One region of the Mesorhizobium sp. M1273 genome, then DNA from elsewhere that is predicted to be linked to it. Evidence: predicted binding sites of a transcription regulator. Region 1 holds the regulator's gene; the other holds the start of a gene.

Region 1 (15,510 bases):
TCTCAACGCAGCTGGCTTATAATATTGCGCAAGAGAAGTACGAGTTCGACGAGGGCTGCGTTCCCGTTATCAATGGTGGCACCTGCGACGTCTCCCAGGCGATCGTAAACGGCGTTGAAGAGAGCCCATGGCTCAAGTCCTCGGTCAGCCTCGGCCTGATCTACAATACCATCGACGACATGAAGAACCCGCATGACGGTATTTATGCCAATGTCGGCACCGAAGTGGCTGGCGTCGGCGGCGATGCCAAGTTCATCAAGGTCACGGCGCGCGGCAGCATTTATCAGACGCTGTCCGAACAATTGGACCTGGTGGGCCTCATTTCGGGCGGCGCCGGCCATGTCCAAGGCTATGGCAACGGCGATCTGCGCGTCTTCGACCATTTCCAGAGCAGCGACCGTATGATCCGCGGTTTCGAATACGGCGGCATCGGCCCGGTTGCTTCGGACAACAGCAATGACCATCTCGGCGGCACCACCTACTTCAATGCCTCGGCGGAAGCTCAGTTCCCGCTGCCGGTCATCCCCGAAAGCTTCGGTTTGCGTGGCGCTGTGTTCGCCGATGCGGCAACGCTCTACGGCAGCAAAATCGCAAGTGGCCTTGTCAATTCTTCGACAACCGGCATGGAATGGCGCGCTTCCGTCGGTGTCGGTTTGATGTGGGCATCGCCTTTCGGCCCGATCCGCATCGACTATGCGATCCCGGTCAAGAAGGAAAAGACCGACGACGTGCAGGAATTCAACTTCGGCATATCGACCCGCTTCTGATGTGCGGGCAATGATGCTTCCGGCTCGTTTGGATCCGGATGGCAGTGATCCGACACTACAGCGCAGCGCGTCCTATCGGACGCGCAAAGGACGTTGTAGCATTTTGATTTGCGCATGATCCTTTCCGAGGGTCGATTTCCGATTTCGGGGTCATGCGCTAGCTGGATATTGCTTCTGGAATGACCGATCCGGTGTTCTTCGCGCCCTCACGCCGGTATACGGCCGGCGAAGTCGCGAATCTGACCGGCTCGACGCTTGTTGATTCCGGTCTCTTCGATGTATCGATCGAGGCTCTGGCGCCCGCCAACGAAGGCGGCGAGAACGCCCTTGTCTTCGTCGATGGCAGGCGCAATTTCGCCCTGATGCAGTCACTGCGGGCGGCGGCGGTTCTCTGCCCTGCCGAATTTGCCGGCAAGGCGCCGGCGGGCATCGCGGTGCTGGTGCATCCGCGCCCGCAGCAGGCCTTCGCAATGGTCGGGCGTCTGCTTTTTCCGGCCGCTGCAACGCCTGGACCGATGACCGGCGAAACCGGTATCTCGCCGCACGCCCATATCGATGCGACCGCCCATGTCGAGGCCGGTGCGATCATCGAAGCGGGTGCGATCATCGGACCTCGCGCTGCCATCGGCAGCGGGACCGTCATTGCCCCGCATGCGGTCATCGGTCCGTCCTCGCAGATTGGCCGTGACGGCTATGTCGGTCCAGGTGCCAGCGTGCAATATGCGTTGATTGGCAATCGCGTCATCATCCATGGCGGTGCCAGGATCGGCCAGGATGGCTTCGGTTTCGTGGCCGGCGCCAAGGGTCCGGAGCGGGTTCCGCAGATCGGCCGCGTCATCATCCAGGACGACGTCGAGATCGGGTCGAATACGACCGTCGATCGCGGCGCCATGTCCGACACGATCATCGGCCAGGGCACCAAGATCGACAATCTGGTGCAGATCGCGCACAACGTTCGCATCGGCCGCAATTGCATTATAGCCGGGCTTTCGGGTATTTCCGGTTCCGTGACGGTAGGCGACAACGTCACCATGGGTGGCGGTGTCGGCCTTGCGGATCATTTGACCATCGGGTCCGGGGCCAAGCTTGCGGCAAGAAGCGGGTTTATGAGCAATGTGCCTGCCGGTGAGATTTGGGGAGGATATCCGGCGCAGCCGATGGCGGAAGCCATGCGCGAGATAGCGGCCTTGCGCAGACTTGCACGGACGCGCAAACAGGGTGAGGGGGGAAATGGCTGACATCGCAGCGGCGACGCTCGAAGCGGTTGACATAATGCGGCTGATGAAGCTCCTGCCGCACCGCTATCCGTTCTTGATGATCGACCGTATTGTCGACATAGATGGCGACGAATCCGCCATCGGCATCAAGAACGTCACCATAAACGAGCCGCATTTCCAAGGTCATTTCCCCGACCAGCCGGTCATGCCCGGCGTGCTGATCATCGAGGCGATGGCGCAGACGGCCGGCGCCATCTGCATCCGCAGCCTTGGTACGGAAAAGCCGTCGCTGGTTTATTTCCTGACCATCGACAATGCCAAGTTCCGCAAGCCGGTCGTTCCAGGCGACCAGCTGAAAATTCATGTGAAGAAAATCAAGAAACGCGGCAATCTTCTCAAATTCGCTTGCGAGGCCCTCGTCGATGGCGCCAAGGCGGCGGAAGCCGAGATCTCGGCGATGATGGTCGCAAGCGGCTGACAAACGAATGCTAATGAAAATCCAGACAGTCATCCATCCATCGTCGGTCATCGAGGCAGGCGCCCAAATCGGCGAAGGCGCCCGCATCGGGCCCTTCTGTCACGTCGGCCCCGACGCCGTGATCGGCGACCGCGTCGAACTGGTCAGCCATGTCTCGGTGATTGGCGCGACCACCATCGGTGCATCGACCAAGGTCTATCCGATGGCGATACTGGGCGGGCCGCCGCAGAACACCAAGCACAAGGGCGGCCGTACCACGCTGGTGATCGGCGAGAACTGCACGATCCGCGAAGGTGTCACCATGCATGTCGGCACCGATTCCAGCCGCGGCGAGACGACGATCGGCGACAACGGCAATTTCCTTGCCTATGCCCATATTGCCCATGACTGCGTGGTCGGCAAGAACGCCACCTTCGCCAATCAAGCGACGTTAGGCGGGCATTGCGAAGTCGGTGACAATGTCTACATCGGCGGCCTTACCGCGGTTCATCAGTTTGTCCGCATCGGCGATAACGCCTTTCTCGGCGGTTGCTCGGCGATCGTCGGCGACGTCATTCCTTACGCCATCGCCGTTGGCAACCGTGCCAGCCTTCGCGGCCTCAACATCATTGGCCTGAAGCGCGCCGGCCTGCCGCGTTCGGAGATCCACTTGCTGCGCAAAGCCTACAAGACGATCTTCGATCGCTCCCGGACCGTCGGCGAGAACATCGAATTCGCCAAGGCGGAATTCGCCTCGTCGCCGACTGCCATGAAAATCGTCGACTTCATCGCTGGTCGCGGCAAGCGGCACTACGCCGTGCCGTCGCTCAAGGGTAGCGACGGCGACGATACCGATGATGAAGACTGAGGGCAGATGACGAAGATTGAGGCTGCCGGAAAGGGCCTTGATCTCGCGCCAGATGCCAAGGTCGGCATCATCGCCGGCGGCGGCAGTCTCCCGGTCGAAATTGCCCGAGCGCTCGCCCGGCAAGGCAAATTGCCCTTCGTCGTGATGGCGGCCGGCGAGGTCGATCGCATAGCCGATTTCGAGCCCTATGAGCAGACAACCTTGAGGCTGGAAGACGTCGGCTCGCTGCTGCCGATCCTTAAGCGGCATCACGTTACGCATCTCGTAACCGCGGGTCATATCACGCGCCGCCCCAGGTTGAGCGCCATGCGCCTCAATTTGGGCCTGCTCGCGTGGCTACCCAGCCTCTTCGTCGGTGTAACCCGGGGGGACGATACGGTGCTGAAACTGTTCGTGCGCAGGATCGAGAGCAGCGGCATCAAGGTCGTCGGCGCTCACGAGATCGTGCCGGAGCTGGTCGCCGCCGAAGGCCTGCTGACCAAGGCGGCGCCACGCAAATCCGACTGGCGCGACATCGAGGCGGCGCACGCGGCGGCAAAAGCCATCGGCGCGCTGGATATCGGCCAAGCGGCTGTTGCGGTCGGCGGCCGCGCCATTGCGTTGGAAGGCGTCGAAGGCACCGACGGGCTGCTCGAGCGGACAAGGGAGTTGCGCGGGCACGGCAGGCTGGCCGGCGGGAGCCGCGGTGTTCTGGTCAAATGCGCCAAGCCCGGTCAGGAACTGCGTGCCGATCTGCCCTCCATCGGCCCGCTGACCGTCGAGGCGGCGCATGCCGCCGGACTGGCCGGCATTGCCGTCGAAGCCGGTCGCTCGCTAGTGCTCGAAGGTCCCGCCACCATCGGACGTGCCAATGCGCTCGGCCTGTTCGTAATCGGCCTGCCTGCTGCGGAGCCGGCGCATGGCGAATGAGCGGCCGTTGAAGATAGCCGTCGTCGCCGGCGAGGAGTCCGGCGACCTGCTTGGCGCCGACCTTGTGCAGGCGCTCAAGCGCATGACCGGGCGCGAAGTTCGGCTTGTCGGCATCGGCGGCCGCCATTTGCAGGCGCTCGACCTGGCGCCATTGTTCGACGGCAGCGAGATCGCACTGATGGGGCTTAGCGCCATCCTGCGCGACCTGCCGCGCCTGATGCGGCGGATCGGCCAGACGGAAAACGCGATTGCCGGTGAAAAGCCCGATTGCCTTATCACCATCGACAGTCCGGATTTCTCGCTGCGCGTCGCCAAGAAGGTGCGTGCCGCCGATCCGACTATCCCGATCGTCCACTATGTCTGCCCGAGCGTGTGGGCTTGGCGGCCGGGCAGGGCGGCGGCGATGAAGCCATATGTCGATCACATTCTTTGCATCCTGCCGTTCGAGGTGAAGGAACTCGCTCGCCTGGGCGGGCCGCCCGGCACCTATGTCGGGCATCGCCTTGCACACGATCCGGGCATAATCAGTGCCGCCAGGGCGCAGGCGCAGCCGCGTGACCTGTCCGCAGATCACGTCAAAACGTTGCTTGTACTGCCTGGTTCGCGTCGTGGTGAGGTGCGACGCATGGTCGGGCCGTTCGGCGAGACGGTGTCGATCCTGCGGGCGCGCGGGCACCGCTTGCGCCTGCTGTTGCCGACGGTGCCGCACGTCGCCGACCTGGTCAGGACCTCGGTCGCGAGCTGGGACGAGAAGCCGGAGATCATACTTGATGCCGAACGCAAATGGCAGGCCTTCGGCAAGGCCGATGCGGCGCTGATCGCATCGGGGACAGTATCGCTGGAACTGGCACTGGCGAGTGTGCCGATGATCTCCTGCTACCGGCTCGATCCGGTCATGCGCATGGCGCAGCCGCTGATCAAAGTATGGAGCGCAGCCTTGCCCAATCTCATTGCCGACCGGCCGGTTGTGCCGGAACACTACAATCAATATGTGCGGCCGCATTATCTGGCGCGGCAGTTGGAAGCGCTGTTCTCCGATACCGCCTACCGCACCTGGCAGAAGCACGGTTTTGCCGACATTGCCGGGCGTATGGCAACCGCCAAGCCGTCAGGCGAGATTGCCGCGGGTGTGGTGATGGGGATGGTGAGGAAGTGAGTGAATTGTGAATAGTGAATTGTGAATAGTGGTTTCTGTGGACAGGGAGCGACGCTTCGCTACTCCCATTCACCATTCACCATTCACCATTCACCATTCACCACCTTCACCGCTTCGCGATTGGCACGTAGTCCCGTTCCGGCGCGCCGGTATAGAGCTGGCGCGGGCGACCGATCTTCTGGTGCGGGTCCTCGATCATCTCCTTCCACTGCGCGATCCAGCCGACGGTGCGGGCGACCGCGAACAGCACGGTGAACATGGTGGTGGGAAAGCCCAGCGCCTTCAGCGTGATGCCGGAATAGAAATCGACGTTCGGATAGAGCTTCTTCTCGATGAAATAGGAATCGGTCAGTGCGATCCTTTCCAGCTCCATGGCGATGTCGAGCAGTGGATCGTCCTTGATGCCGAGCTCGCCCAGGACCTCGTGCGCGGTCTTCTGCATGATCTTGGCGCGCGGGTCGTAATTCTTGTAAACGCGGTGGCCAAATCCCATCAATCGGAACGGATCGTTCTTATCCTTGGCGCGCGCAATGAATTCCGGGATGTGATCGACATGCCCGATCTCGCCCAGCATGTTCAGGGCTGCCTCGTTGGCGCCGCCATGTGCGGGACCCCACAGGCAGGCGATGCCGGCAGCGATACAGGCAAAAGGATTGGCGCCCGACGAGCCGGCCAGGCGGACGGTCGAAGTCGAGGCGTTCTGTTCGTGATCGGCGTGCAGGATGAAGATGCGCTCCATCGCGCGGGCCAGCACCGGATTGATCTTGTATTCCTCGCAAGGCACGGCGAAGCACATATGCAGGAAATTGGCTGCGAAATTCAGCTCGTTCTTCGGGTAAATGAATGGCTGGCCGATGTGGTATTTATAGGCCATCGCCGCGATCGTCGGCATCTTGGCGATCAGCCGCATTGACGCGACCATGCGTTGATAGGGGTCCGAGATATCGGTGGAATCGTGATAGAAGGCCGACAGCGCGCCGACCACGCCGCACATCACCGCCATCGGATGCGCATCACGGCGGAAGCCGGTGAAAAAGCGCGACATCTGCTCATGCACCATGGTGTGGCGCGTCACCCGGTAGTCGAAATCGTCCTTCTGCGCCTTGGTCGGGAGTTCACCATAGAGCAAGAGATAGCAGACTTCGAGGAAGTCGCCGTGCTCGGCCAATTGGTCGATCGGGTAGCCGCGGTGCAAAAGAATGCCGGCATCGCCATCGATGAAGGTGATTTCCGATTCGCAGCTCGCCGTCGACGTAAAACCGGGATCGTAGGTAAAGACGCCGGCGGTGTTGTAGAGCGAACCGATGTCGATGACGTCAGGTCCTACCGAACCACTTCGTATCTTGAATTCATGGGTTTTGCCGCCGAATTCCAGCTTGGCCGTCGATGCCTGGGTTTTGCCGCCAAATTCCATTTTTGTCGCAGGTTCGGTCATAGCAAACTCCTTTTTGTTTCCTCAGGCCGGCAAAGGCAAAATATCTGAACCCAACACGTCAAAAGCATCGGAATACGCACATTTGCGCCCGCAATTGAATCTGCGCGGCAGATTAGGCCAAGACCCAATGTTGCACTGCGAAACACACCTTTCAATGCCAATCTTCTTGGGCCAGTTTGCTAATCGATTTGATCAGCGATCCGCGCCAGGCTTTCCTCGCGGCCAAGCACGGCAAGCACATCAAAGACACCTGGCGAGGTACTTTTGCCGGTGAGCGCGGCGCGCAAAGGTTGGGCCACGGCGCCGAGTTTGTAGCCGGCGGCCTGCGCATAGTCGCGGATCGCGGCTTCGGCTGAGGCGGCAGACCACCCCGAAACCGTGGCTAGTGCCGCATGAGCGCCCCGCAGGATCGCGCGTGCCTCACCGCTGAGCAGCGCCGCCGCCTTCTCGTCGACCGGCAGCGGCCGTTCGACGAAAAGGAATGCAGCCCCTTCGACAAGTTCGACCAGCGTTTTGGCGCGCTCCTTCAGGCCCGGCAACGCGGCAAGCAGTTGCGCCCTGCGTCTGTCGTCGAGGCGAGCGGCGATTGCCGGGCCGCCTTCTAGATAGGGCAGAGTGGCGATGAAGATGTCGAGCAGCGCCGCGTCGTTCATCCGGCGCATATGCACGCCGTTAAGCGCCTCGAGCTTGGCGAAGTCGAAACGGGCGGCGCCCTTGTTGACGTCGCCAATGTCGAACCATGTAATCATGTCGGCGATCGACATGATCTCATCGTCGCCGTGGCTCCAGCCAAGCCTCGCCAGATAGTTGAGCAGCGCCTCCGGCAGGTAGCCCATGGCGCGATAGGCTTCGACGCCAAGCGCACCGTGCCGCTTCGACAGCTTGGCGCCGTCGGCACCGTGGATCAACGGGATATGCGACATCGACGGCACCTCCCAGCCCATGGCGTGATAGATTACGGTCTGGCGTGCGGCGTTGGTCAAATGATCGTCGCCGCGGATGATGTGGGTGATGCCCATGTCGTGATCGTCGACGACGACGGCATGCATGTAGGTGGGATTGCCGTCCGAGCGCAGAATAATGAAATCGTCGAGATCCTTGTTGGGAAAGCGCACGTCGCCCTGGACGCGGTCATGCACCACCGTCTCGCCGTCTGTCGGCGCCTTGATGCGGATCGCCCCCTTGGCGCCGGGCGGCGCCTCCGACGGGTCGCGGTCGCGCCAGCGCCCATCATAGCGGGGCGGAAGCCCCTTGGCTCGCGCTGCCTCGCGCATCGCCTCCAGCTCCGCCGGCGTCGCGTAGCAGTAATAGGCCTTGCCCACGCGCACCAGCTCCTCGGCCACCTCGCGATGGCGCGGCGCGCGCTCGAACTGCGAGACAGGCGCGCCGTCCCAGGTGAGTCCGAGCCAGGAAAGCCCGTCGAGAATGGCTGCCGTCGCCGCATCCGTCGACCGCTCACGGTCGGTATCCTCTATACGCAGCAGCATCGTGCCGCCCGTGTGCTTGGCGTACAGCCAGTTGAACAGCGCCGTGCGCGCGCCGCCAATGTGCAGATAGCCGGTGGGCGAGGGGGCAAAACGGGTGACGACCTTATCGGGCATGGAACTCTCAGGCGGGCGAAGGAAGTGGGTTTGCGGACTTTCGCGCGTTGCGCGTTCATGTAGCATAGGAGGTCGAGGGCGCAAGGGGCAGACCCGACGGCTGTGCGAGGCCGTGGTGCGGGCGAGGGCGAGGACGTTGGCAGCGACGTCAGCGAACGCTTGCTGTTTGCCGCTCCCCCGCCTGTCCTGCCGGCACCGGCATTGCTACCTGCTCCGCGCTTCGATGCTCCGTCGCTGCCGGCCAGCGACCCAGCAACGGTTCTCGTGCCCGCGGGCGAGCCTATCGTACGCCTGCGCAGGCGTTTCCGCCTCCCGTCACCGTCCCGTATCCGCAACAGCGTAACCACAGCGGCCGGTCTGGAACTCGACCGCGGCATCGCCTTCCTGCTGGTGCCGGTGTTCCTCGCATGCGGGGTGGTCGTTTATTTCGGGCTGTCGGTGGAGCCGGCCTTTCCACAGCCGATCGCAATCGCGCTCCTCGCGACCCTTTGTGCCGTCGTCTCGCGGTCATGGCCCAGGGCGCGCCTGTGCTTCATGGTGGCGCTGCTCTGCGCGCTTGGCGTACTTGCCGCCAAGTTCGAAACATGGCGTGTCGGAACGCATATGCTCGGCTCCGAAATCTCGACGCGGCTGACGGGTCGCGTCGTATCGTACGAGCCCATGGCGAGCGGCCGCATCAGGCTGACAATCGATGTGATCTCAACGGCCAGGCCGACACTGCGCTACATGCCGGAACGGGTCCGCGTTTCGGCGATGAAGATACCGGCTGAGCTGACCGCCGGTTCCGAGATCACCGGCTATGTGCGGCTGCTGCCGCCGACCGGCCCGGTGCGGCCCGACAGCTATGATTTCTCGTTCGACAGCTATTTCGCCGGTATCGGCGGCAGCGGCTTTTTTCTCGGCAATCCGAAAGTCGTGTCGTCGGGCAGCATGCCGCTTGCCGCGCAGCTTTCTTCCGCGATCGAAGACGCGCGCGAATCCATCGCCGACCATATCCGCAGCCGCATCGGCGGTGCCGAGGGCGAGATTGCTGCTGCGCTGATCGTCGGCGTGCGCGCCGGCATTCCCGAGGAGATCAACGAAGCGATGCGGCGCACCGGCATCTACCACATCATCTCTATCTCGGGGCTGCATATGGCGTTGGTCGCCGGCACCATCATGGCGCTGCTGCGGGGTGCCTTTGCGCTGTTTCCCGATTTCTCATCGCGACGGCCGGTCAAGAAGTATGCCGCGGCCGCTGCGCTTTTCTCGATTACGGCCTACCTCGTCTTTTCCGGCATTGTCGTGGCGGCCGAACGCATCATGCTGGCGGTGATGCTTATCGCCGTGCTGTTCGACCGGGCCGCGCTCACCATGCGCAACCTGGCGATCTCGGCCATCGCGGTCATCCTGGTGTCGCCGCACGAGGTGGTCGGTCCGAGTTTCCAGATGTCCTTCGCCGCGACGGCGGCCCTTGTCGGCGCCTACGCAGGCTGGTCCGATTACCGCGCCGGCAGGGCCACCACGCCGCCGCCGCGGCAGTCGCCGCTACGCTTTGCCACTCGAAAGGTCCTGCTGGGCATGTGCGGTCTGGCGATGACCTCGATCATTGCAGGGAGCGCCACGGCGCTTTTCGCCATATGGCATTTCCAGCGCGTGGCGCCGCTCAGCCTGTTCGCCAATCTGGCCATCATGCCCATCGTGTCACTGGTCGTCATGCCCTTCGCCGTTCTCAGCGCGCTGGCGATGCCGTTCGGTGCGGATGGCCCTTTTCTCTATGTCATGGGCAAGGGGCTGACGGCGATGATCGCCCTGTCCGGGTGGATCTCGGAGCGCTCGCCGATCGATGCGGTCGGGCTGATTTCGCTGAGATCCGTCCTTCTGGTGACGATCGCCCTCGTCATTGCCAGCATGGCGACGACGTGGTTGCGGCTGGCGGCACTTCCTTTTGCGCTCGCCGGCTTGCTGACGACAACGCAGACACGCATACCCGACGTATTGGTCTCGGAGGACGCACGGCTGGTCGCGCTGCCGATCGGCAGCGGTGAACTCGCGGTCAACCGGGCACGCCCGAATGAGTTCACCATCGACAACTGGAAACGCGCGCTCACATCAGAGGCTATCGTCGCGCCGGAAACACCTGGAAAGAACGACCCGCAATTCGACATTGCCGATCCGGCCGACCTACCGCCGGGCATGCCGTTCATTTGCACGGACGGCCTCTGCCTTGCCAGGCATCCATCCGGCGCGATCATCGCGCAAGCCAAGGACCGCGATACTGCGCGGCCAGCCTGCGCCTTTGCCAGCTTGATCGTCATCGACGACGCCACCGCCCATAACCCCTGCTACTACGACCGGCTGGTCCTCGTCGTCACCAAACGGCAACTGGCGCGCGCGGGAAGTGCCGCCGTCTATTTCGATCCACAAGCGGCAACACGCGCCGAGATCCGCTTCGCCGTCGAAAAATCATACCGGCCCTGGCACGTGCAGCGGAAATTTTCACGCGCGGCACGGGGCCTGCCGCCATACCGCCGGGCCGACAACCCCAAAGCCGGCGCCAAGGGCGGAGCTCAGTAGCGGCGGATCAGTCCGACGAGCTTGCCCTGCACCTTGACCCTGTCTGGTCCGAAGATGCGCGTCTCGTAGGCCGGATTGGCGGCTTCCAGGGCGATCGAGGCGCCCTTGCGGCGGAACCGCTTCAGCGTCGCTTCCTCCTCGTCGACCAGTGCCACCACGATCTCACCGGGGCTCGCCGTATCGGCATTGCGGATGATCACCGTGTCGCCGTCGAAAATGCCGGCCTCGATCATCGAATCGCCTTTGACCTCAAGCGCATAATGCTCGCCGCCCATGATCATATCCGGCGGCACCGAAATCGAATGCGTCTGGTGCTGGATGGCGTCGATCGGCACACCGGCAGCGATGCGGCCCATCACCGGGATCGAAACGGCGGCGACGACATCGTCGTCATTTCCGGCTGCGGGCACGCGCGACGATGTCGGCTTGCCTTGCCGAGGGGCGCCTTGCCCAAGACTGCCCTGGATGACACTCGGCGAGAACTTGCGTGCCGCATTGAGGCCGGGGGCGATCGAGTCAGGCAGGCGTAGCACCTCCAGCGCACGGGCCCGGTTGGGCAAACGGCGAATGAAGCCGCGCTCCTCCAGCGCCGTAATCAGCCGGTGGATTCCGGATTTGGAAGCCAGGTCGAGCGCTTCCTTCATCTCGTCGAATGAAGGCGGGATACCGCTTTCCTTCAACCTTTCGTGGATGAACATAAGCAGTTCGTGTTGTTTGCGTGTCAGCATAGCGACCCCCAACAGAATCAGAAAAACAAACCCAGAACAAACACTATCTGTTCCAGTTGTGTTCCGCAACTGTTTAAAGTTTAATGAATGCGTTAAGGCTCGGGAAACAAACGACGTCCCCTACCGGCGTACCGCATTTTCACCGCCGCGAGCCTCATCGCCTTGATTCTGCTTTCGTTTGCGCCCTTCTGGCCTCCTAGAAGGCGGCACTGGCATCGGCCGTCGGTCGGCAAAAGGCACGGAATTGAACCCGTATCGACTGTGCGGTTTGGTCAATGCACCGTGAACGAAACGAACTCAAAACGCCAACCTCGGGTTAAGTCCCGGTTTCCACCGCCTGGTCAGGCTGCTTCTCGCCGGTGGAGCCTTGCTGCGCGCAACCAGGTAATGGAAGAACAGTCGATGCGTGTCCGGCGTTGCGTTGGATCTTGGGGGAGCAGACAAATCATGACAGGAATTCCCGATCTCGTGGCCATAAAGGCGATGGATGCCGCGGATCCGCTGCGCGCGATGCGCGACCGCTTTGTGTTGCCGCAAGGAGTGATCTATCTCGACGGCAATTCGCTAGGAGCTGCTTCACGTGCCGCTTTCGATGAACTGCACAAAGCCGCGACCGAAGAATGGTCGCATGATCTCATCCGCGCATGGAACACGGCCGGCTGGTTCAACATGCCGCTTGAACTTGGCGACCAGCTCGGGCGCCTGATCGGGGCCGCGGCCGGCCAGACAGTGGTCTGCGACACGACATCGGTCAATATCTACAAGCTGCTGCACGCCGCCATGGCCATGCGACCGGAGCGGCAGGTCATCGTCGCCGAGGGCGATAGTTTTCCGACGGACCTCTACATGGCCGAGGGTGTGGTTTCGACGCGAAAAGATACGCTGCTGCGCCTCTCGGGAGTCGACGCGCCGACCATCGAAGAGCTGATCGACGAACGCACCGCTGTGGTGCTGGTCAACCACGTCAACTATAAGTCGGGCGAACTGCGCGACATGCCGGCGCTGACGCGCAGGGCTCAGGAAGCCGGGGCGATGATCGTCTGGGATCTCTGCCACACCGCCGGCGCGATGCCAGTCGAACTCGACAAGGCAAACGCCGATTTTGCCGTTGGCTGCACCTACAAATATCTGAATGGCGGCCCGGGCGCGCCTGCCTTCATCTATGCGGCTGAGCGGCATCTTTCCGACATCCAGCAGCCGCTCACCGGCTGGTGGGGCCATGCACGGCCCTTCGCATTCGAGCCAGGCTATGCGGCCGGCACCGGCATCCGCCGGTTTCTGTGCGGCACGCAGCCGGTCTTGTCGATGCGCACGCTGAAGGGCGCGCTCGACATCTGGAACGATGTCGACATGACGGCGGTGCGCAAGAAGAGCATCGCGCTGGCGGATCTGTTCATCGAGCTTGTCGAGGCAAAGTGCGGCACGTACGGGCTCACGCTCGAAAGCACGCGCGATGGGGAAAAACGCGGCAGCCAGATTTCATTCATGCATGAGCATGGCTACCAGGTCATGCGCGCGCTGATCGAACGTGGCGTGATCGGCGATTTTCGCGCGCCATCGACCATGCGCTTCGGCTTCACCCCGCTCTATATCGGCTATGCCGATGTCTGGCAGGCCGTCAAAGTGCTTGAGGACATCCTGCACACCGGTGCGTGGAAGGATGCGCGCTTCGCCATCAAAGCAGCTGTCACTTGAGATTGATGCGAGAGCTGGAATCGTGAGGCTGGCGACGACGCGCCGCGCGATGCTTACGGCTACGTTGCAAGGCCATATGCCAGGGAGGGCGCAGGGTGTTCGAACGTCACATTGCCGATTGGGACAACGCCTATGCCAACGGCGCCAACATAGCCGGCAGCGATCGCTGGCCGGCGGCCTGGATCGAGCCCGCGCGGGTTTTCCGCGACGTGCTTTCGACCGAGGGCAGGGCGCGGCTCGACATGGCCTATGGCGACAACCCACGCAACCGGCTCGATCTTTTCCTGCCGGCCATCAAGCCCAAGGGACTCGTGGTGTTCGTTCATGGCGGCTACTGGATGGAATTCGACAAGAATTTCTGGTCGCATCTTGCCGCTGGCCCTGTTGATCGCGGCTATGCGGTGGCGATGCCGTCCTACACGCTCTGTCCGCAGATACGCATTGGCGGCATCGTCAAGGAAGTCGGCGCGGCGATCGGCAAGGCGGCGGCGATGGTTGCAGGGCCGCTGATGCTGACCGGGCACTCGGCCGGCGGCCATCTTGTTAGCCGGATGGTTACGGCGACGACGCCGCTGGCGACCGAAGTGGTCCGGCGCGTTCGTCATGTGGTGTCGATCTCGGGGGTGCACGATTTGCGCCCGATCATGCGCACCGGCATGAACGAGACGCTGGCGATCGATGAGGCCGAGGCGCAGGCCGAAAGTCCGGTGCTGCTGCGCCCGATGGACAAGGCCCGCCTGACCTGCTGGGCCGGCGGCGGCGAGCGCGCCGAATTCCTGCGTCAGAGCGCGTTGCTGGCCAACATCTGGATCGGCCTGGGTACCGCGACCAGCTCGGTGGTCGAGCCTGACCGGCATCATTTCAACATCATCGACGGTTTGGCCGATCCAGACCATCCGCTGACCCGGACCTTGATTTCGGAGTGAGGCAGGTTCAGCGTAGCATCAGTACGTCGCAGGGGGAGCCCGCCGCCGCGGCAGGCGCGAACGGCGCGCGAACGATCAGCCCGTCGGCATCGGCCAGCATTTTCAGCATCGAGGAGTCCTGGATGCCGAACGGCGTCGCCACGAGCGTACCGGCGTCATCTATGACAACAGCCCGCAGATAATCTTGCCTGAGATCGTTGGCCGGCATGGCGGCACCGAGCCGTGCCCGACGTATATCCTGCTGAAAGGCGCGGCCGCCGAGCCGCGCCAGCAGCGGCTTCAGGAAGAGCTGAGTGCAGACCAGGCTTGCCACCGGATTGCCGGGCAGGCCGATGCAGCGAATGTCTCCCAGCCGCCCGAACATCAGTGGCTTGCCCGGCCGCATGGCGATCTTCCAGAAATCGAGCGTCATGCCTTGCCCGGTCAGCACGTCATGGACGAAGTCGTGGTCACCGACCGAGGCACCGCCCAGCGTGACGATGACGTTCGCGCCAGCCTTCACGGCCTTTTCAACCAGCGCAGCGATCGCCTCCCTGCGGTCCGGCGCGATGCCAAGGTCGAGCGCGCGCGCACCGACCGACTGTGCGGCAGCGGCGACACCATAGGCGTTGGAGGAGATGATCTGGTCGGGGCCAAGATCGCTGCCCGGCGGCAGTAATTCGTCGCCGGTGGCGATGATGGCGACCAGCGGCCGTTTGACCACGCGCACCTCGGGGTGATTGGCCGATGCCGCCAGCGACAAGGCCGCCGGGTCGAGCAGGCGGCCTTTGGGCAGCAGGACATCGCCCTTGGCGAAATCGAGCCCGAGGCGGCGGATGTTGCGCCCCTGCACCGTCCGTTCCGTCACTTCGACGCTGCCGCCACCGAGATCGCGGACGTTCTCCTGGATGACGATAGTGTCGGCGCCTTCGGGAAGCGGCGCGCCGGTAAAGATGCGCACGGCCTGCCGCTGCTGCACCGTTCCGGCAAAGCCGCGTCCGGCCGGCGCCATGCCGACCACCGAAAGCCTTGCCGGTACGGACGCGATATCGGCCGCCCGCACGGCATAGCCGTCCATGGCGGAGGCGTTGAACGGCGGCTGGGTGCGGAGCGCCACAACCGGCTCCGCCAGCACGCGGTCGGCGGCATCCAGCAGTGCGACGCGTTCGCCCGGCAGCGCTGCTGCGCCGTCCAGCAGGCGCTCGAGCGCCTCGGC
Region 2 (15,510 bases), on a different contig from region 1:
AGCTGATCCCGCATCATCTGTTCAAGATCCCGATCCAGGCGGCGATCGGCGGCAAGGTCATCGCCCGCGAGACCATCTCGGCGCTGCGCAAGGACGTCACCGCCAAATGCTACGGCGGCGACGTATCACGCAAGCGCAAGCTGCTCGACAAGCAGAAAGAGGGCAAGAAGCGGATGCGCCAGTTCGGCAAGGTGGACATCCCGCAGGAGGCGTTTATCCAGGCCTTGAAGATGGGGGATTGAGGGCCGGTGCTTGGCCCGTAACACATCGAACCGTTATTGATATGAACTTGAAAGGCGTCGGCTGGAAGGTCAACGCGATAGCGTTTGAACGCTAGGTCAAACGACAGGCGTTCTCTCCAAGCCCTGCCGACGCTGGGCATCTACAGAAGAGCAATCATACGCTTACGCACGAGGCTCACTTTTCGACTCTGTGCGCTTGTCATGCACGTCTCAGAAAAATAAAATAAGTACTTTCGGTGTGGGAGCGCCAGAAACATGGCAGATACAATAATCAATCACTTGTTTTCTTTTCTGCTTGCTTTTTTGCTTGCGGCATCGATCGCCTACATAATATATTCAAAAATCCGCATGGCTGCTTCAAAGGCCAGGTTTGCCCTTCTCGTGGTTACTTCGATTACTATATGCTTTTTGTCTTTGTTAAATTTTCTATCAGGATCAGTATTCCTAGAAATAATATCAACGATATTGGTAGTGACAAACCAAGTAGCTGGGCGACAAGTCGTGACGACCATACCTCCGGGGCCGCCGTATCTTTATGGCGTACTTGGCGTAGCTGTGGCTTTTCTGGTTGTTGGCGCGATATGGCGGTTTGGCGAAAGGGCGATACTATCTTGGGATACTAGACCCACAATTACGGTTAGCGAACTAGCTAAACAAAATCGCGACAACAGTTTAATCTTTCTGGCCTTTGCTGAGGCGACTCGAATTGTGAGGCGGCATCCAGATCTCATTGCGAGCGATGCCGCGCTAAATTGGAAGCAGCAGACCGCCGAAGCGCCACTTCCACCGAAATGGAACGTCCTCGCGAGAAGCCTGTTCTGTAGCGCTTTTTCCGAGGTCTTAATTGAAGACGGTGGATGGCGAGATAGAATAGCGTCATGGGTAGGATTTATTGACTTTTCAAGAGTCGATGAACGTAGAACTCTATACCTGATGATCTTTTCCGGCGAATACAATAGCACGTCTATATCAGATAGAATAAGTATCATGATTGATGAAGGGTACGATTTAACGGGAGTTAGGTTGTTCGCCGCGTTTGACAGTAGGTTTTACGTAGAAAAGCGAGAAAACATACAGGAGTGTAGCGTTGAGGTTTGGAGCAAGGATTCCCTGTTAAGAAAGGGATTAAGCTTCGATGCATACGCAGGCGATCTGATCCGCAGATTCGACTACGAAACATTGGGGGGAACATCGGCTACTCTCTCATCCACTTATGTGAACGCTCATGTGATTCGCGAAAGGCATGGTGAAGAGCGTTATGATCTCGCAAGACTATATGACGGCTGGATACGCGAAAGTTCTCGCAGACACTTAGCTATCGTAGGCGAGTACGGACAGGGAAAGAGCACTGCCATGCTCGCGTTGTGTGTAAAATGGGCGCGTACCTATTTAAAGCATGGTCCGACCAACAGCTTGGTGCCTCTATTGATAGAGCTTAGAAGCCAAAGCCCGTCGGAGACAGACCCATCTTCGTTTCTGGCGCCATGGGCCAGCCGCTTCGGTCTAGATCCCCGTCGAATTTACAATTTAATACAAGCCGGCGAGGCAGTACTGATTTTTGAGGGTTTTGACGAACTTCGAAATGCTGGGCGAGCCTACGATCGGCATGAACACTTCAACGCGCTTTGGCGACTGGCGTACCCGGGAACCAAGTTGATTTTTACCGGCCGCCCCAACTTTTTTATCGATGAGGTAGAGAAGAACACAACGCTGCGTGTTGACCGATCAAAGGGGGCGGCAGGGAACGCCTATACAGATCTTTGGGAGATTGATCGGCTAGAGCCAGATGAGGTTATGAAGGCGCTCTCGGGCTTCGATGCGGAAATGGCCAAATCAGTTCTTGTCGCGGCGGAAGAGCACACCAGTTTCCGTGACATAGTATCGAGGCCATCGATGTTGCCAGTGGTAGCAACCATCTGGCCAGAGATCGAAGAACTTCAGCGTAGGGGGCAAAAACTTACCGACGCTATTCTCATAGAGCGTTATCTAGATGCCGTCTACCAAAGAAAAGAGGCGGAAATTGAGTCTTACCAGCGTGTTACTGGAGCTTCTCCAGGAGCGACTTACCTTGTGCTGCCGCGAGAGCTCAGAGAGGTTTTGACAAGCTTACTGGTTTGGGACATGATCAATAATGATGCAAGAAACACTATAACAAGAACCAGATTTGATAGGGTGATATCTGATAGCTATAGGAACGTGTTTCGGGTATTCCAGTCATTAGGAACCTCTTCGGCCACGGTTGAAGCGATCCGGCGAATAGAGGTGAAATTTAAAGATATCACGGATGCCGAGTTCTCTGAGATAATTTCCAACGAGATTGCCAGTGCTGGACTATTTGTTAGCGACCCTGTTGGTGGTGTCAATAATCTTCGGTTGCCGCACAAACAATACTATGAATATATAATAGCTAAGACAGCATACGAGGCAACAATACCTGGATCGCGAATGCGAGTACTTGTGCTCGGTCCCGATAGGAATGACTCGATCATCGCGAGGAACGTTTTGCGCGAGCCAAATGCTATCGTCTACTTTTCTGAGGTGTGCGGATCAGATTTTCGTTGGTTCAACAATGTCATTGTAAAGACGATAATTATTCTTGATCTTACAGTTTTGTCAACAGTAATTGAGGCGAATAGATTGTCGCGCTGGCTTAAAGAGCGGCTAAATGTTCGGATAGGTATTAGTTTTATAGTAATTGATGACCTACTTGACGTCATATACTCGTCTGCTAATAGTGTGGGCGGGAGATCGGGTGGAGCGATATTTGTGGCTGTATTGGGGTTAGGTAGTGCTGTAGGAGTAGCCGCTGCACTTACTGTTGCGATCCCATCAATAGGTATTGATAAGGCGGCAAAAACCGGTTTGCTATTGGTCGCAACGACTGCTGGTGTTATAGTAACGTCATTGTACCTTTCCCGATATTTGCCGAAGGTACGATTGTTGGAATATGTGGTAAGAGTTCAAAGGGGTCGACGCGGTCTGCGATCGTTGTTTGTGGATGGTTTGCCGCGTCGAAGAATAGCGCTTCGGGAGGCTTTGGATAAGCTTGGCTGGCTGCCCCTTACGAAATAAGATCTTTCGCAATTCACGTTTGGATTGCCTAACGCGGTTGGGCGCCACGTCTAAGGATGGACCCTTCGCGTGGGCGGCCAGCCTGTCACGACCCCATTGTCGGTCAATGGAGAACGTCAGAACTGTTCGCATGTCTCATCTTCGAGAAGCACTTTGGAGCCAAAATAGATGCGTTCCACTTTGGACATCGTCGCAGCGATTGGCCTCGCCATCGGTGGGGCCTTCGGCTTGGCAGGCACTTTCGTTGACAGCGCCCCGCTCCGTGAAACGCTCTGGGCGATCGATGGCGTGGCGCTCGTGGTGGCGACGGCGCTGCTGACGATGAAATATCAGCGCCAGGGCAATGACTGCGTGGCGGCTGGATTTTTGACCTTTCTCGCCGGCGAAAGCCTGCTGCTCTCCGGCAATGCGGCGGGGCTTGAGGCCAGCGTGCCCTCCTATGTCGGCGGTATCTCGCTTTGGGCGGCGGCGCTGGTCATGGTCAGCGCGCCGAAAACCTTCGCTCTATGGATGCGGCTTACCGCTGTCGTGGCGGCTGTGCTGTTCGTCGTGTCGGCCGGCCTGATCCTGTGGGGTGCGCCTTTGCTGCCGACCTCGGCGCCGCTGCCCGCTGCCGGATATCCCTTCCTGGTGCTCACATTCATCGGCTGGATCTGGACGCTGCTGAAGCCCAGCCGGTGAGGCCAGTCGGACCGCCCCCTCTCCGGCCGCTTCGCGGCTCCCCACTTTGTGGGGGCGAGGAACCCAGGTCTTGTGAGGCTTCGGTGATTGGCATTCCTCGCCCCACGAAGTGGGGAGAGGTGGTTTGCGAAGCAAACCGGAGAGGGGTCTTCCTTGGCAACGCTGCGCTTTCGCGATGTGCAACTGGCGCACCCCCTTCCACCCATCCCGCCGCCATGCCATGTTCTCGCTCGCGGCCGGGCAGGCCGCTTCATTCCGGGGGGAAATCATCATGTCGTCCTACGCTTTCGGGCGCCGCGTCGCCGCGTCGCTGTTCATTGTCACGCTGTTTGCGCCCGTCGCGCATGCCGGCGATGTCACCTTCGAGATCAAGAACAGCCATCCGAACGCCATGCGCGTCGAGCTCTACAGCCAGGACCGCGATCATGTCTGGCCGGGCAACAATCAGGATTATTATCTCAACGACGGCGAGACCAAGGCGATCCCGCTGTCCTGCAGTGACGGCGAATCGATCTGCTACGGCGCCTGGGTCGATGGCGACGAGAATACCTATTGGGGCGTCGGCCCCGGCAATACGGAAAAGTGCGACGATTGCTGCTACACCTGCAGTGGCGGCGAGACCGAAGAAATCGATCTGGTTCCGTGACGTGGCAGATCTCCCCCCTTTAGGGGGAGATGTCGCCAAAGGCGACAGAGGGGGTCGCCGCGCATAGAGCGCCAACCTGTTCTGCAGCAGCAGGCCGAGTCCGGTCGTGCCGACCCCCTCTGGCCGCTGCGCGGCCATCTCCCCCTCGAGGGCAGGGCTATTGCAGATGGAAAGCCGAGGCTTTCGCTCTACGATGTACCCCCACCCCTAACCCCTCCCCACAAGGGGGAGGGAGACTTCCGTTGGCGCTGACCTCGGTAAATTGCCTGCCTTTCGGCGCCAAAAAGGGGAAGTAAGGGCGCGCGGCAGCATTCCCTCCCCCTTGTGGGGAGGGTTAGGGTGGGGGTCCATCTTCGTAAGAATCCAAATGCGATTGCCCTGCCCTCGAGGGGGGAGAGGGCCGTCCCGCGAGTGCAGGCTGGCGACGGAATTTCAAAGCTGAAACAAAAAACCCGCCTCGGCAGGCGGGTCGTTGGAGCCAATTGGCACCATACCCAAATTAGTAGCATAGCTGCCGGCACAAAGCAAGAACAAAATGTGGTGCTGCGAGCAAAAAATGGGAATTCCCTTCCCGCCGCGCCCGAGGTCGGCCCTCACGAGGGGGAGAATGCTGCCTTGACGTCGTCCTGACTGTCGCCATAGCGTAGTCCGACAGGAGACCCACCCATGGCAGTGGTCGAAGGCGAGAAGATCGACATCGGCTTTTCGGGAAAACGTTGCATCCATTCGCGCAACTGCGTGCTTGGCGATCCGCATGTTTTCGTGCCCAACGCGCCCGGCCAGTGGATCCACCCCGAGGCGGCCAGCGTCGAGAAGATCGTGGCGCTCGCCGAAGCCTGCCCGTCCGGCGCCATCACCTATGTCCGCAAGGATGGCGGGCCGCAGGAACAGCCGCCGGTGGTCAACATTGTGCGCATCCGCGAAAACGGCCCGCTTGCCGTCCATGCCGAGATCGTGTTGGGCGGCGAAACGTTTTACCGCGCCACGCTCTGCCGCTGCGGCGCCTCGGAAAACAAGCCGTTCTGCGACGGCAGCCACACCAAATCGGGCTTCACCGCCACCGGCGAGCCGGCGCTGAAGGACGCGCCGGCGCTGGAGGTGCGGAATGGCCCGCTGACCGTCACACCGACGACCGACGGCCCGCTCAAGCTCGAAGGCAATGTCGAAATCGTCACCGGCACCGGCCACACGGTCGACCGCACGCAACGCACCTTCCTCTGCCGCTGTGGCCACTCCGCCAACAAGCCGTTCTGCGATGGCTCGCACAAGCGCGTGGGGTTTGTCGGCTAGCCTAGCGATCTCCCCCCTCGAGGGGGAGATGTCGCCGAAGGCGACAGAGGGGGTCGGTACGTCCCGACGCCAACGCCATCGCGGCCAGAGAATGCCGGCGCTCCACGCGAGACGACCCCCTCTGGCCTGCCGGCCATCTCCCCCTCGAGGGGGGAGATTACGCTGCCTTGGCCCAGCGCTCGTGCCTTTATCGGCCCGTTCATATCCGCTAAGGGGCGGAGACGAATTCTCCGGACCCGCCAATGACCGCCAAGCCCAAACCCTCACCCCTGTTCCTCGGCATCGACACCGGCGGCACCTATACCGACGCCGTGCTGTGGTCGGAGGCCGGCGGGCCAAGCGGCAAGGTGCTGGCCAAGGCCAAGGCGCTGACCACGCGGCATGATCTGGCGGTCGGCATCTCCGGCGCGGTCGATGCGGTGCTCGAAATGGCCGGCACCGACCCGGCAGCGATCAAACTGGTATCTATGTCGACGACGCTAGCCACCAACGCGCTGGTCGAGGGCCAGGGCGGCCGCGTGGCGCTGGTGATGATCGGCTTTGCCGAGGGCGACCTTGCCCGCGACGGGCTGAAGGCGGCGCTTGGCACCGACCCGGTGGTGTTCTGCCCCGGCGGCCACGATGTCCACGGCAATGCGGCAAAGCTCGATCTGTCCGGGCTGGAGGCAGCTTTGCCGGAACTGGAAAAGTCGGTGTCCGGCTTTGCCGTCTGCGCCTATTTCGCCACCCGCAACCCGGCGCATGAGCTAAGCGCGCGGAACCTGATCCGCGACAGGACCGGCCTGCCGGTCACCGCCAGCCACGAACTGTCGGCCAAGCTCGGCGGCCCGCGCCGGGCGCTGACGACATTGCTCAACGCCAGGCTGATCTCGATGATCGACCGGCTGGTCGCGGCAACGGAAGGCTTTTTGGCCGCGCGCAACATTGCCGCCCCGCTGATGGTGGTGCGCGGCGACGGCGCTCTGGTCTCGGCTGCCTTTGCCCGCCAGCGGCCGATCGAGACCATCCTGTCCGGCCCGGCCGCCAGCCTCGTCGGTGCCCGCCACATGACCGGCCTCGACGATGCCGTGGTCTCCGATATCGGCGGCACCACCACCGATGTCGCCGTGCTCGACAAGGGCCGGCCGCGGCTTGATCCGGAAGGCGCCACCGTCGGCGGTTTCCGCACCATGGTCGAGGCCGTCGCCATGCGCACTTTTGGGCTCGGCGGCGATTCCGAAGTGGCGCTGGAGGACGGCGCGCTCAGCCCGAAGATCCTGCTCGGCCCGCGCCGCCTGGTGCCGCTGGCGCTGGCCGGCTTGATGCATGGCGAGGCCGTCACATCAGAGCTCGAACGCCAGCTGCGCGCGCCCAACCCCGGCCGCATGGATGGTCGGCTGGCGGTGCGCACCGGCGTGCCGGAGCGGCTGGCGGCCGGACTGACCGGTGCCGAAGCCAAGCTTTACGAGCTGATCGGTGCTGTGCCGCAGGCTCTAGACAGATTGCTGACCTCGAACGCCCAGAACGCCACCTTGAACCGGCTGGTGTCGCGCGGGCTGGTGCATGTCGCCGGCTTCACGCCGTCGGATGCGGCGCATGTGCTGGGCAGGCAGGCCAATTGGGATGCGGCCGCGGCGCGTCTGGGTGCCGAGCTGTTCGCGCGCAGGCGCGACGGCCGCGGCCAGTTCATCGCCGCCTCGCCGGAGGCGATCTCGGAACGGGTGCTGACCGCGCTGACCCGCCTGTCGGCCGAAGTCATCCTCGAAACCGCCTTTGCCGAGGACGGGCTGGATGGCGCTGCGACCGTCGCCCATGCCCTGGTCCAGCGCGCCGTCGACGCGCATCCCGGCATCGCCCGCTTGAGCGTCGCGCTCGACCGTCCGGTGATCGGCCTCGGCGCCTCGGCGCCGCTGCATTATGCCGGTCTGGCCGAGCTGGTCGGCAATCGATGCGTGGTGCCGCAGGATACCGATGTCGCCAACGCGCTCGGCGCCGTCGTCGGCCAGGTCCGGGTATCGGCCGAGGCGCGGGTCAGCCAGCCCAAGGAAGGGCTATTCCGCGTCGCCTCAGGCGAAAGCGTGCGCGATTTCAACGACGAGGCGGCGGCAATCGCCGCGGCGGAGAAGGATGTGCGGGCGATTGCCGCCGGGCGGGCGAAGGACGCCGGCACCGACAGCGCCGAGATCGAAATCGCCAGCGAATACCGCGTCTCCACCGTAGAGGGCCAGCGCATGTTCATCGAGGCGCACGTCGTGGCGGTGGCGTCGGGACGGCCAAGGATTGCGGTGTGAGCGCGTAATCGCCCTCCTCAAGGGGGAGATCGGCAGCGAAAACGCCCTACCTTCACCCTGAGCTGAATTGACCCTGCCACCGTGACATGCCAAAGGCCCGGCCTAGCCTTTCGTCTGGAGAAGCCCTGATGACCGATCGCGTCGAGATCGCCGGATTGCGGATTGCCCGCGAGCTTCATGATTTCGTCGTGAACGAGGCGCTGCCGGGCACCGGCATTGAAGCGGAGGCATTCTGGAGCGGTTTTTCGGCGATCGTCCATGATCTCTCGCCAAAAAATCGGGCGCTGCTCGAAAAGCGCGATGCCATGCAGGACAAACTCGACCGCTGGTATCGCGACAATGGCGCGCCCGTCGACATGGAGGCCTACACGAGCTTCCTGCGCGAGATCGGCTATCTCCTGCCCGAGGGGCCGGCGTTCAGCGTGACCACCGAAAATGTCGACCCGGAAATCGCTTTGGTTGCCGGGCCGCAGTTGGTGGTGCCGGTGATGAACGCGCGTTATGCGCTGAATGCTGCCAATGCGCGCTGGGGCTCGCTGTACGATGCGCTCTACGGAACCGACGTCATCCCGGAGACGGACGGCGCCGAGCGAGGCAACAAATTCAATCCGGCGCGCGGCGCCAAGGTCGTCGCCTGGGTGAAAAGCTTCTTCGACGAGGCGGTGCCGCTCACGACAGGCAAATGGGCCGGCGTCAACGGGCTTTCGGTCGCCAACGGCATGTTGCGGCTCGGCGAGGGTGCCGGCGCCACCACGCTTGCCGACCTCAGACAGTTTGCCGGCTATCGCGGCGATGCCGCCGACCCTGAAGCCGTGCTGCTCACCAAGAACGGCCTGCACATCGAAATCGTCATCGACCGCAACAACCAGATCGGCCGCACCGATCCGGCCGGCATTGCCGATGTCGTGCTGGAATCGGCACTGACCACCATCCAGGACTGCGAGGATTCGATCGCCGCAGTGGATGCGCAGGACAAGGTGCTGGTCTACCGCAACTGGCTCGGCCTGATGAAGGGCGACTTGGCGGAGGAGATCACCAAGGCCGGCAAGAGCTTTGTCCGCAGGCTCAACCCCGACCGCACCTATACCGCGCCCGATGGCGGCACGCTGACCTTGCCCGGCCGCTCGCTGATGCTGGTCAGGAATGTCGGCCACCTTATGACCAATCCGGCGATATCGGACCGCGACGGCAACGAGGTGCCGGAAGGCATCATGGATGCGGCGCTGACGGCGCTGATCGCGCTGCATGACATCGGCGTGAACGGGCGCCGCGCCAATTCTCGCGCCGGCTCGATGTACATCGTAAAGCCCAAGATGCACGGGCCCGACGAAGTTGCCTTCGCCGTCGAGATTTTCGACCGCGTCGAGGCGCTGCTCGGCGTGCCCAAAAACACCATCAAGATGGGCATCATGGACGAGGAGCGGCGCACCACCGTCAACCTCAAGGAGGCGATCCGCGCCGCGAAAGAACGCGTCGTCTTCATCAACACCGGCTTCCTCGACCGCACCGGCGACGAGATCCACACCTCAATGGAGGCCGGCCCGATGATCCGCAAGGGCGACATGAAGCAGGCCGCCTGGATTGCCGCCTACGAAGCCTGGAACGTCGACATCGGGCTGGAATGTGGGTTGGCCGGCCACGCCCAGATAGGCAAGGGCATGTGGGCGATGCCCGACCTTATGGCGGCGATGCTGGCCGAGAAAATCGCGCATCCCAAGGCCGGCGCCAACACCGCCTGGGTGCCGTCGCCGACGGCGGCGACACTGCACGCCACGCACTACCACAAGGTCGATGTCCACGCCGTCCAGGCGGCGCTGAAGAGCCGGCCCAAGGCGAAACTGGACGACATCCTGTCGGTGCCGGTAGCAAGGCGGCCGGACTGGTCGCCTGAAGACGTCCAGAAGGAACTCGACAACAATGCGCAAGGCATTCTGGGCTATGTCGTGCGCTGGATCGACCAGGGCGTCGGCTGTTCGAAAGTGCCTGACATAAACGACGTCGGCCTGATGGAGGACCGCGCCACGCTGCGCATCTCCTCGCAGCACATCGCCAACTGGCTGCATCACGGCGTCTGCACCCCCGAGCAGGTCATGGAGACGATGAAACGCATGGCGGCGATCGTCGACCGCCAGAACCAAGGCGATCTGCTCTACCGGCCGATGGCGCCGGATTTCGACAAGTCCATCGCCTTCCTCGCCGCCTGCGACCTGGTCTTCAAAGGCCGCATCCAGCCCAACGGCTACACCGAGCCAGTGCTGCACGCACGGCGGCTGGAGCTGAAGGCGCGGGATAACGGCTGAACCGAAAGCAACGATGCACGCCGGCCAAGGGTAAGCGCCGGCGTCCCCCTCCCCCTTGAGGGGTGGGTGGGCCGAAGGGCCGGGTGGGGTCGCCAATGCAGTGCGCCAACCCAATTCTGACGGTGCGCCTTAGGAGGAACATCGCAACGCTCCGCACCTCGGCCGGTTTCGAAATGCGACAGGCCGAGCGTCTCACCGGCGACCCCACCCGGCCGCTTCGCGGCCACCCTCCCCTCAACGGGGAGGGGAACGTCACGCCGCCTGCGCCATCCGTTCCGAGCTCATGCGGTAGGAAATCGCTTCGGCCAGATGGATGCGGCCGACCGTCTCGCTGGCCTCGAGATCGGCCAGGGTCCGCGCCACCTTCAAGACGCGGTGATAGGCTCGTGCGGAAAAGCCGAGCTTTTCGCTGGCGTCCCTGAGCAGCGACAGGCCGGCGGCATCGGGCATGGCGATCTCCTCGATGACTGACGGCGAGCAATGGGCGTTGGTGGTGGCGGTCGCGCCGAGCCGCTCGAAGCGCTCGCGCTGGATCGTACGGGCGCGGGCAACACGTAGTGCGACGGCGGCACTTTTCTCGGCCCGGTCCGGCCGGATCAGATCGCTGGCCGAGACCGCCGGCACCTCGATCCTGAGATCGATACGGTCGAGCAGCGGGCCGGAAATGCGCGCCTGGTAGTCGGTGCGGCAGCGATCGCCGCGCAGGCAGCGATAGCCCGGCTCGCCGGCCATGCCGCAACGGCACGGGTTCATCGCCGCGACCAGCTGGATACGCGCCGGATAGGTGACGCGATGATTGGCGCGCGCAATCATGCAGTCGCCGGTCTCGAGCGGCTGGCGCAGTGCATCGAGCGCCTGCGGCGAGAATTCGGGGAACTCGTCGAGGAACAGCACGCCGTGATGGGCAAGCGAGGCCTCGCCCGGCCGCACGCGCAGACCGCCGCCGACCATCGCCGCCATCGAGGCCGAATGATGCGGCGCGCGGAACGGCCGCCGGTCGGTGAGTTTTCCTTCGCGGAGTTCGCCGGCCACCGAGGCGATCATCGAGACTTCGAGCAATTCCTTGGGCGCCAGCGGCGGCAGGATCGACGGCAGCCGCTGCGCCAGCATCGACTTTCCCGACCCCGGCGGTCCGACCATCAAAAGATTGTGGCCGCCGGCGGCCGCCACCTCCAGCGCCCGCTTGGCGGTCTCCTGGCCCTTGATGTCGGCGAGGTCGGGCAGGTCGCGCGCCGCGGCATGGATGCCGGCTTCCGGCCGCGACAGAACCTGCGTACCGCGAAAATGATTGGCGATGGCGATCAGGCTGCGCGGCGCCAATATGTCGAAATCCTTGCCGGCCCAGGCCGCTTCCGGCCCGCAGGCGAACGGGCAGATCAAGCCCTTGCCTTCGGCGTTGGCACCGATTGCCGCCGGCAGCGCGCCGGCCACCGCGGCAATGGTTCCGTCGAGCGACAATTCGCCAAGCACGACATAGCCGGCCAGCATGTCGCCCGGAATGGCGCCGAGCGCCGCCATCAGCCCGAGCGCGATCGGCAGATCGTAGTGGCTGCCTTCCTTGGGCAGGTCGGCGGGCGCCAGATTGACGGTGACCTTCTTCGACGGCATCGACAGGCCGGATGCATGCAGCGCTGCCTGCACCCGCTCGCGGCTTTCGGCGACAGCCTTGTCGGCCAGCCCGACGATGTGCATGTTGACCTTGCCCGGCGCGATCATCACCTGCACGTCGACCGGCACGGCCTCGATGCCCTGGAAAGCAACCGTGCGAACCCGCGCCACCATGTCTTCACCCGGATGCAGGCTTTGCCCCAAGCCTTTGCGATCATGCCGCGAACGGCGTCACCGGAGACAACCACAGATTTCCGGCGAAGGCAAGAACATTTGGGGAACAGCTGAGCGCCACGGCTGCAATGGTCCGGAACGCGGCCGCTTCCAGAAGCAATGTACGCTAGTTGCGCTTCTCCTCCACGGCATCCCAGAACAGGCTGGCGATGTCGGCGCCGCCGAAGCGCTGCACTTCGCGTATGCCGGTCGGTGAGGTCACGTTGATCTCGGTCATGTAGTCGCCGATGACGTCGATGCCGACGAGGATGAAGCCGCGCTCCTTCAGCGCGGGGCCGATGCGGGCACAGATCTCGCGTTCGCGTTCCGTCAATTCGGTCTTTTCGGCGCGGCCGCCGACATGCATGTTGGAGCGCGAATCATGCTCGGCCGGCACGCGGTTGATGGCGCCGACAGGCTCGCCGTCAATCAGGATGATGCGCTTGTCGCCACCCCGCACCTCCTTGAGGTAGCGCTGCACGATGTAGGGTTCGCGGAACAACTGGCCGAACATTTCGAGCAGCGAGGCGAGGTTGCGGTCGGCCTCGTGCAGGTGAAAGATGCCGGCGCCGCCATTGCCGTAGAGCGGCTTGACGATGATATCGCCGAACTCCTTGCGAAAGGCGGCGACCTCGAGCGGGTCCTTGGTGATCAGCGTGTCCGGCATCAGGTCGGGAAATTCGGTGACGAAGATCTTTTCCGGGCTGTTGCGCACCCAGGCCGGGTCGTTGACCACCAGCGTCTTCGGATGGATGCGCTCGAGGATATGCGTGGTGGTGATGTAGTTCATGTCGAAGGGCGGATCCTGCCGCAAAAGGATGACGTCCATCTCCGCAAGGTCGGTGCGCACCTTCTCGCCCAGCGAATAATGGTTGCCCTTCTCGTCGCGGACCTGCATCGCCTCGATACGGGCAAACACCTTGCCTTCGCGCAGCGACAGCCGGTCGGGCGTGTAGTGGAACAGCTGGTGCCCGCGCCGCTGCGCTTCCAGCGACAGCGCAAACGACGTGTCGCCGGCAATCGACACGGTAGAGATGTGGTCCATCTGGACGGCGACTTTCAGGGGCATGGGTGCTCTCCGGCGCAGTTGCAACAAACGTGCGTCCACCCGGACGCACATACGCTCCAACACTTTGAATCCATGCATCGTGCTTTCCGAAAATCGTTTCCGATTTTTCGGGCCGATGCATCGACGAGAGCGATATAAGGAAATCGGCGGCCTCTGCCAATCGGCCAAGGTCATGATGAGGCTGCGCTTCTGGCGCAGACCCCAATGCGATGTGCGTTCAGCGGTCGAAGACCAGCTTGGAATAGCCGAGGAAGGACAGCGCCATGGCAACCAGCGAGGCGACCGCAAGGGCGACGAGCGGCGGCACCATCGGCAGCGCGAACAGCATGGCGCAATAGACGAGATAATTGACGAGGCTGGTGGCGATGCCGACGCCGCCATAGCGTGCGCCCTCTTGCGCGACGCCGCGGCTGGAAGGCGAGAAGGTCAGATGGCGATTGATCAGCCAGGTGACGGACAGGGCAAAACCGATCGAGATGATGCGGGCTGCGAAGGGGCCAAGCGGCGTTGTCGCCAGCACCAGCCAAAGCGCCGCCGCGTCGGCGACGAAGCCGATGCCGCCGGCGACCATGAAGCGGGCGAGGCGTCCCATTTAGGGCTCTAAGCCGCCCGTGGGGTCTTGCGCGGTCCGGTCTTCAAAGTCGCGAGCGCACTTGCGCGTTCGCGTTCGACGCGGCCGGAAGGCATCGACAGATAGAAGATGCGCTTCTGCTCGGCCCGGCCGCGCGACACCGAATCGAGGATTACCCCGGTCACCGCCGCCAGCATCGACAGCAGCAGCAGCCCGACCGACAGCACCCACGTCGGCATGCGCGGCACAAGCCCGGTTTCGGCGAACTCGATCAGCACCGGCGCCATCAGAAACAGGCTTGATGCCAGGAAGAACACCGAAAAAGCGCCGAAGAAACGCAGCGGCTGCGTCTCCTTCATCAGCATGGCGAACATCCACAGGATCTTCGCGCCGTCGCGAAAGGTCGACAGCTTCGACGAGGAGCCTTCCGGCCGGCGGCCATAGTCGAGTCCGATCTCGCTGACCGGCAATTTGAGCTGCGAGGCGTGCACCGACATTTCGGTCTCGATCTCGAAACCGCCGGAAACGGCGGGAAAACTCTTGACGAAGCGCCTGGTGAAGGCGCGGTAACCCGAGAAGATATCGGTAAAGTCCGAGCCAAATAAACGTTTGTAGAGGCTGTTGAAGATGCGGTTGCCGAAGGCGTGGCCTGTCCTGCCGGCGTCGTTGGCGACACCGCGCCTGGTGCCCACCACCATGTCGGAGCGCTCGGTCAGCAGCGTGTTGATCAGTTGCGGCGCGTCCTCCGGCGCATAGGTGCCGTCGCCGTCGGCCATCAGGTAGATGTCGGCCTCGATGTCGGCGAACATGCGGCGCACGACATTGCCTTTGCCCTGGCGCGGCTCGCGCACCACGATGGCGCCGGCGGCGCGGGCTCGGAGCGCCGTCAGGTCGCGCGAATTGTTGTCGTAGACATAGATCGCTGCGGCAGGCAGCGTTTCGCGAAAGCGCCGCACCACTTCGCCGATCGTCAGCTCCTCATTGTAGCAAGGCAGGAGCACGGCGATGCTCGGCTCATGGCGCACTTCTTGTGGCATTTTCGTCTCCGGATGCCTTGTGAGGCCCCTGACCGCTCAAACGCCGGCCTCGCTCGGGCGGCTTTACTATTTATTGAAGCTGTTAAGGCTAGGTTTAAACCGCACCGTATTCCTTCCAAAGGTCCCGATATGAGCACAGCCGACGATGGCGCCTCCATTTGGAGGTCCGATATCGCGCTGGCGCTGCTCGCCACGGCGCTGGCGCTTGCCGTCAATGCCTTTGCCGGCTTCCCGGCACTGACCAATGCCGGCGGCGACAACGACAATCTGCTGCGCCTCGTCGAAGTTCGCGACATGCTGGCCGGCCAAAGGTGGTTCGATCTCCACCAGTACAGGATGGGCCTGGAAGGCGGTTTCGTCATGCATTGGTCGCGGCTGGTCGATGCGCCGATCGCCGCCATCATCATCGCCGTATCGGCCCTGACCGGCAGCGCGGCCTTTGCCGAGAATGTTGCGCAAGTGCTGTGGCCGGCGCTGCTCTTCTGCCTGACCGTATTTTTCACGGCTCGCG

The links. The regulator LexA, encoded in region 1, represses DNA repair genes until DNA is damaged. The targets are predictions, from matches to a motif close to TGTTCNNNNTGTGTTCNG.
Region 2: the regulator LexA is predicted to act here: its motif matches at 12,375-12,392, upstream of NKH30_RS14175 (YifB family Mg chelatase-like AAA ATPase).

Annotation. Positions count from the first base shown of each region.
Region 1 is NZ_JAMYLV010000022.1:6,199-21,708, forward strand. Features, by position in the region: gene bamA (outer membrane protein assembly factor BamA) at 1-767, shown strand, start outside; gene lpxD (UDP-3-O-(3-hydroxymyristoyl)glucosamine N-acyltransferase) at 947-2,005, shown strand; gene fabZ (3-hydroxyacyl-ACP dehydratase FabZ) at 1,998-2,462, shown strand; gene lpxA (acyl-ACP--UDP-N-acetylglucosamine O-acyltransferase) at 2,476-3,309, shown strand; gene NKH30_RS21660 (LpxI family protein) at 3,316-4,218, shown strand; gene lpxB (lipid-A-disaccharide synthase) at 4,208-5,374, shown strand; gene gltA (citrate synthase) at 5,481-6,809, opposite strand; gene gltX (glutamate--tRNA ligase) at 6,989-8,410, opposite strand; gene NKH30_RS21680 (ComEC/Rec2 family competence protein) at 8,513-10,966, shown strand; gene lexA (transcriptional repressor LexA) at 10,960-11,694, opposite strand; gene kynU (kynureninase) at 12,142-13,389, shown strand; gene NKH30_RS21695 (hormone-sensitive lipase) at 13,485-14,315, shown strand; gene NKH30_RS21700 (molybdopterin molybdotransferase MoeA) at 14,323-15,510, opposite strand, start outside.
Region 2 is NZ_JAMYLV010000011.1:48,878-64,387, reverse strand. Features, by position in the region: gene lepA (translation elongation factor 4) at 1-242, shown strand, start outside; gene NKH30_RS14205 (NACHT domain-containing protein) at 498-3,314, shown strand; gene NKH30_RS14200 (hypothetical protein) at 3,483-3,995, shown strand; gene NKH30_RS14195 (hypothetical protein) at 4,267-4,641, shown strand; gene NKH30_RS14190 (CDGSH iron-sulfur domain-containing protein) at 5,308-5,931, shown strand; gene NKH30_RS14185 (hydantoinase/oxoprolinase N-terminal domain-containing protein) at 6,174-8,201, shown strand; gene NKH30_RS14180 (malate synthase G) at 8,330-10,501, shown strand; gene NKH30_RS14175 (YifB family Mg chelatase-like AAA ATPase) at 10,754-12,283, opposite strand; gene gshB (glutathione synthase) at 12,450-13,391, opposite strand; gene NKH30_RS14165 (GtrA family protein) at 13,609-13,983, opposite strand; gene NKH30_RS14160 (glycosyltransferase) at 13,992-14,999, opposite strand; gene NKH30_RS14155 (GtrA family protein) at 15,129-15,510, shown strand, end outside.